DNA from 2 places in the Arthrobacter sp. CP30 genome. Region 1 is predicted to be linked to the other one. Evidence: predicted binding sites of a transcription regulator. Region 1 holds the regulator's gene; the other holds the start of a gene.
What was found. Region 1 encodes HrcA, which represses chaperone genes, less so after heat shock. Its sites were predicted from a motif close to TTNGCACTCGNNNNNNNCGAGTGCNAA; they were not measured.
Positions count from the first base shown of each region.

Region 1 (3,370 bases):
GGCGAACACGCCGGAGCCGTTGCTCGCCAGCTGACCGTCGGTGTACTCCTCGTTCCGGAGCTCGGCGAGCTTCCGGAGGAGTTCCTCCTGCTGGTGGTCGACGTTGCGCGGCGTCTCGACGTTGAGGTGGACGCGGAGGTCTCCCCTGCCCTGGTTGCGCAGGTGCGTGACGCCGAGCCCCCGCAGGGTCAGGATCTCCCCGGACTGCGTGCCCGGCTTGATCATCAGCTCCTGGTCGCCGTCGAAGGTGTCCAGGTGGACGGAGGTACCGAGCGCCGCCGCCGTCATGGGGACACTGAGCGTCACGTGGAGGTCGTCGCCGTCGCGCAGGAAGGTGGAATCGGCGTTGACCCGGATCTCCACATAGAGATCGCCCTGGGGCCCACCGGCGATCCCGGCCTCGCCCTGGCCGCCCAGCTGGATGCGGGTGCCGGTGCTCACGCCTGCGGGGACCTTGATGGTCAGGGTCCGGCGGGCACGGATGCGTCCCTCGCCGCTGCATTCGTGGCAGGGGCTCGTGATGACGGTGCCGTAACCCTGGCACGTACCGCACGGCGCGCTGGTCATGACCTGGCCGAGGATGGACCGGACGGCCCGCTGGACCTGTCCGGAGCCACCGCAGATGTCACAGGTGCGCGGCGAGGTACCGGGCTGGCAGCAGGAGCCGTCACAGGTGGGACACACCTCGGCGGTGTCCACCTCGATCTTCTTGTTGGTGCCGAAGACGGCGTCCTTCAGATCGATCCGTACATTGATCAGCGCGTCCTGCCCCCGGCGTGTGCGGGACGGTGCGCCGCCCTGCTGGCCGCTCCCCCCGAAGAACGTCTCGAAGATGTCCTGGAAGGCGAACCCGGAGCCGGAGTAGCCCGAGCCGTAGCCGGTGTCCGTCCCGTTCTCGTTCCCGGTCGTGTCGTAGACGCGACGCTTCTGCGGGTCGGAGAGCACCTCGTAGGCGCGGGTGACGAGCTTGAACTCCTCGGCCGCACCATCGCCCGGGTTGACGTCCGGGTGGAGCTTGCGGGCCAGCTTGCGGTAGGCCTTCTTGATTTCCTCCCCGGTCGCGCCCTGCGCCACACCGAGGACCTCATAGTGATTACTCACTCCTGCACATCACTTCCTGTTGGAGACAACTGTCGTCTGCTCACCGGCCGGGCCGGTGGGAATCCTGCGGGGCCCCGCTACTCCTCGAGGATCCTCGAGAGGTAGCGGGCGACGGCGCGCACGGCGGCCATCGTGGTCGGGTAGTCCATGCGGGTGGGTCCGAGGACACCGAGCTTCGCTCCGGCGTCCGGTCCGTAGCCGGTCGCCACCACCGACGCCCCCGAGAGGCCACCGTAGGGGTTCTCGCTGCCGATCCGCACCGAGATTCCGCGTGCGTCGTACTCCATCTCGGAGAGGAGCCGCAGCATGACCACCTGCTCCTCGAGTGCTTCGAGGATCGGGCCGATGCTCAACGGGAAGTCGCCGGTGGACCGTGCGAGGTTGGCCGTCCCCGCGAGCAGGATCCGGTCCTCGCGGCCGAGCCCGGCAAGCTGCTCGAGCGCCCTGACGATCGTACCCCCGTGCGTGCGGAGGCCGGCCGGCAACTGGGCGAGCGCGGAGCCGAGCTCCGCGGGGAGGTTCGTGAGCCTGACCCCGGAGACCGCGGACAGGATCCTCTGCTTGAGCTCGGCGAGTTCGCTCTCCTGGATGTCCGTCGGCGTCCGGACCATCCGCTGCTGGACCGTCCCGCTCGTCGCGATCAGCACCACCAGGATCTGCTGAGGAGCGAGCAGGACGAACTCGATGTGGCGTACCGATGCCCCTCCCACGCGGGGGAACTGGACGACGGCGACCTGGTTCGTCAGCTGCGCGAGCAGCCGCACCGTCCGGTCCATGACGTCGTCGACGTCCTCTGCACCCTCGAGCAGCGTCTGGATGGCCTTCTTCTCCGGGCCGGAGAGGGGCTTCACCTCCGAGATGCGGTCCACGAAGAGGCGGTAGCCCTTGTCCGTGGGGATCCGGCCGGAGCTCGTGTGCGGTGCGGCGATCAGCCCCTCCTCCTCGAGCACCGCCATGTCGTTGCGGATGGTGGCCGAGGACACCCCGAGCCGGTGGCGGTCGACGAGCGCCTTGGAGCCGACGGGCTCCCTCGAGTGGACGTAGTCCTCGACGATGGCCCGGAGCACTTCCAGGCGTCGCGGTTCACTCACTCCTCAAGTCACCTCCGGGTCTGTCCCTACCTCACGAGCACGCGGTCAGGGTGGTTCCGAGCGGTTAGCACTCGACACACCCAAGTGCCAAGTCTAGTACGTCGCGGGCGATTGTTAGCATTGGCCACCCGGGCCGCGGCATACCGCCGGAGCCCTCGTCGGAAGGGTGTTCGGGATGGATCACGGCTGGGGAGCACAGGACATCTCGGCTCCGCGACGCGTCGCCCTCCCGGAGGTCCCGGTCGAGCGGGACATGGTCCTCGAGGACGTCCAGAGCGGATTCGTGGGCGCTGTGGTGCGCGTGGAGAAGTCCGGCGGACTGCACGTCATGGTGCTCGAGGACCGCCGGGGCAGGCACCGGACGTTCAGGCTGGGACACGGCTTCCTGCTCGACGGCGCTCCGGTGCAGCTGGTCGCCCCGCGCCCGGTGACGACCGCGGCACGCACCCGAACGGCGTCGGGGAGTGTCCGCGTCGTGGGGGCGCGCGCCCGGACCGCCCGCGCGAGCCGGATCTGGGTGGAGGGCCAGCACGACGCCGAACTCGTGGAGAAGGTGTGGGGTGACGACCTGCGGCTGGAGGGGATCGTCGTCGAACCGCTCCACGGAGTCGATGATCTCGAGGGCGCGATCCGCGCGTTCGGGCCCGGGCCGACCCGCCGCCTCGGGATCCTCGTCGACCACCTCCTGCCCGGCACGAAGGAATCACGGATCGCGCAGCAGGCGATGACCGTACCCGGAGCACGTGACCACGTGCTGATCGTCGGCCACCCCTACGTGGACGTCTGGCAGGCGGTGAAGCCGGCCGTCCTCGGGCGGACGGCCTGGCCCGTGGTGCCGCGCGGTCAGGACTGGAAGACGGGCATCCTCGCAGGGCTCGGCTGGCCGTACCAGGACCAGGCCGCTGTCGCCCAGGGGTGGAAGCGCATCCTCGGAGGCGTCGGGAGCTACGCGGACCTGGAGCCCTCGCTGCTCGGTCGCGTCGAGGAGGTCATCGATTTCCTGACCGTTCCACCGGGCACGGCCTGAAGCGATCCGCGGCGGCCAGCCCGTATCCTTGGAGCACAGTCACGGCGGAGGAATTCCGCGAGCCAGCAAAGGAATACCGTTGTCCAACACCGCCGACCATCAGCACGAAGGACAGAGCGCGTCCCTCCCCGCCTTCGAGGGAACTCCGGCC
Region 1 is NZ_JBQEMM010000008.1:67,023-70,392, reverse strand. It holds gene dnaJ (molecular chaperone DnaJ) at 1-1,101, opposite strand, end outside; gene hrcA (heat-inducible transcriptional repressor HrcA) at 1,179-2,192, opposite strand; gene ACTIMO_RS11755 (DUF3097 family protein) at 2,368-3,219, shown strand; gene ACTIMO_RS11750 (DUF4870 domain-containing protein) at 3,299-3,370, shown strand, end outside.

Region 2 (3,370 bases), on a different contig from region 1:
ACCCGGTCGGCACGCCGCCTGGGCGCGGACATCTAGACCACACCGGTCTCCACGAGCGAAGGACCCTCCCGCCCATGACAGAGCACCCGCGCGACGAGTTCGACAGGGTCCCGGAGACCTCGGAGCGCCAGGGTGTTCATCGTGAACGGCTCATCCCCGCCGGGTCGGGCGGTCTCGCCCTGAAGATCACCGTCGGGATCCTGGCCCTGCTGATCGGCCTCGGCGCCTATCTCATCCTGCCGAGACTCGGGCTCGTCGGTGGCGATGCTGCGGGAACTCCGGCAGCCGCCACGAGCCCCTCACAGGAGCCGGCAGTCGCCCCGTCGGGTTCCACAACGCCCGCCGACGGTGCCGCGGACGGCAACCCACCGACGGAGGCCGACGGCGCATCGACCTCCCCGTCGGACGACGACGAAGACGGCGTCGACCGGACCCGGACCGTCAACGTCCTCAATGGCACCGGCTCACCGGGACTCGCCTCGGTCGCCGCCGGACGCCTGGCCGAGGAGGGGTGGGGCTCGGTCCTCCCCGGGAACTGGGCGGGAGCCACCGTGGACTCGTCCGTCGTCTTCTACAACGGCGAAGAGCAGCGGATCGCCGCCGAAGCCGTGGCGGAGGACCTGGGGATCACGGATCTCGTCGACAGCGCCGACGTCTCGCCGGACGTCTCCGTGGTGCTCGGCCCCGAGTTCCGGTAGATCCACCGGGGAACCTCGAGGGTCCGCTCCAGGCACGCTCGCGTGGTCCGGGGTGCCGTGGACGACGGGTTCGTCGTCGGGACCACCCGCTCCGAGCGGCTGCGCCGCCCGGAGCCGTGAGGGTCAGTCCTTCAGCGGGATGCCCTGCGCGTCCCGGCGGAACTGCTCGGAGCCGACCAGGATCATGATGCCTTCGATGAGTCCCCAGATCCCCGCGGCGATGGCACTGAGCCCGAAGGTGAACAGGGCCCCGACGGTGGACATCAGGATCTGGATGACGCCGATCGTCGTGAAGCCGAGATAGAAGCGGTGGATCCCGAGCGACCCGAGGAGGATGCCGAGCACGCCAGCCACCACGCGGGACTTCTGCGGTGCGTAGGGCTGGCCGAACGGCCCCTGGTTGTAGCCGCCCTGGCCGTAGGGTGCCTGCGCGTAGGGCGCCTGCTGGTACTGGCCCTGGGGATAGGGTCCCTGCTGCTGCTGCGCGGGCGGGTACGGTGACGGGGCCTGGCCGTAGCCGGGCGAGGTGGTGCCGCCGTCGTATGTTGGCCGCGCGTCACCGGACTGGCCATAGCCGGGCGAGGTGGCGCCGCCGTCGTAGGCCGGCCGGACATCATCGCTCTGGCCGTAGCCGGGGTAGGGCGGCGTATACGGATCTGCCGGGGCCGGCACGCCTGCAGGCTCGCGACCCGTGCTTCCTGCGCCCTGCTCGTTGTGCTCCCCGTTGTCCGGGCCGGTTGCTGACGTCGACACGATGCCTCCCATGGCTTGTTGTCCGCCCAACCTATGCCCTGAGGGGAATCCGCGCTACGGCAGGCGCTGCCACCGGCTCGACCGGGCGGCGCGGAGGCGTCCGGGAGGCCCTGTGCGGGCGTCCCGACAGGTTGCACTCGGGGGGTGGGAGTGCTAATTATTGAGTTAGCACTCGCGCGCGCAGACTGCTAAGGATGCGCGTGGTGGGTGAAGCAGGCAAACCTCTGTGGTGGGGGTGGTGCCCCGGACGTGAAAGAGATCGTCCGAGTACTGCCCGGCCGTCGCGGGCACCACACGCAGGCAAGCATTCATGTGCTGAAATGCAACCGTCCCCGAAAGGACCTACGCCATTATGGCCAAGATCATTTCTTTTGATGAAGAGGCCCGCCGCGGCCTCGAGCGAGGCCTCAACATCCTCGCTGATGCCGTCAAGGTAACGCTCGGCCCCCGTGGCCGCAACGTCGTCCTCGAGAAGAAGTGGGGCGCCCCCACCATCACGAACGACGGCGTCTCCATCGCCAAGGAGATCGAACTCGACGATCCGTTCGAGAAGATCGGCGCAGAGCTCGTCAAGGAAGTTGCCAAGAAGACGGACGACGTCGCCGGCGACGGAACCACCACCGCCACGGTGCTCGCCCAGGCACTCGTCAAGGAAGGCCTGCGCAACGTCGCAGCTGGAGCGGACCCACTGAGCCTCAAGCGCGGCATCGAGAAGGCTGTCAAGGCCGTCACCGATGAGCTCCTCGCCTCCGCCAAGGAGATCGAGACCAAGGAGCAGATCGCCGCCACCGCCTCCATCTCGGCCGGTGACAAGCAGATCGGTGACCTGATCGCCGAGGCGCTCGACAAGGTGGGCAAGGAAGGCGTCATCACCGTCGAGGAGTCGAACACCTTCGGCCTCGAGCTCGAGCTCACCGAGGGCATGCGCTTCGACAAGGGCTACATCTCGGGCTACTTCGTCACCGACGCAGAGCGCCAGGAGACGGTCCTCGAAGACCCCTACATCCTGATCGTCAACTCGAAGATCAGCAACGTGAAGGACCTCGTCGCGGTCCTCGAGAAGGTCATGCAGTCCGGCAAGCCGCTGCTGATCATCGCCGAGGACATCGAAGGCGAAGCCCTCGCGACCCTCGTGGTCAACAAGATCCGCGGCACCTTCAAGTCCGTCGCCGTCAAGGCCCCGGGCTTCGGTGACCGCCGCAAGGCCCAGCTGGCAGACATCGCCATCCTCACCGGTGGCCAGGTCATCGCCGAGGAGGTCGGCCTCAAGCTCGAGACCGCCACGCTCGATCTGCTCGGTACCGCGCGCAAGGTCGTCGTGACCAAGGACGAGACCACCATCGTCGAGGGTGCCGGCGACGCCGACGCCATCGCCGGCCGCGTGGCCCAGATCCGCGCCGAGATCGAGAACTCCGACTCCGACTACGACCGCGAGAAGCTGCAGGAGCGCCTGGCCAAGCTGGCCGGCGGCGTTGCCGTCATCAAGGCCGGAGCCGCAACGGAGGTCGAGCTCAAGGAGCGCAAGCACCGCATCGAGGACGCTGTCCGCAACGCGAAGGCAGCCGTCGAGGAAGGCATCGTCGCCGGTGGCGGCGTGGCCCTCATCCAGGCCGGCGCCAAGGCGTTCGCCACCCTCGAGCTCACGGGCGACGAGGCGACCGGTGCGAACATCGTCCGCGTGGCCATCGACGCCCCGCTCAAGCAGATCGCCTTCAATGCCGGCCTCGAGCCCGGCGTCGTGGTCGACAAGGTCCGCGGACTGCCCGCAGGTCACGGTCTCAACGCCGCGACCGGCGAGTACGAGGACCTGCTGGCCGCCGGGGTCAACGACCCTGTGAAGGTCACCCGCTCGGCCCTGCAGAATGCAGCGTCGATCGCAGGCCTGTTCCTCACGACCGAGGCCGTCGTGGCCGACAAGC
Region 2 is NZ_JBQEMM010000011.1:105,119-108,488, reverse strand. It holds gene ACTIMO_RS14250 (DUF3263 domain-containing protein) at 1-36, shown strand, start outside; gene ACTIMO_RS14245 (LytR C-terminal domain-containing protein) at 75-698, shown strand; gene ACTIMO_RS14240 (TM2 domain-containing protein) at 822-1,451, opposite strand; gene groL (chaperonin GroEL) at 1,804-3,370, shown strand, end outside.
Region 2: a site for HrcA is predicted at 1,617-1,643, ahead of groL (chaperonin GroEL). Genes of this name have one in related genera too.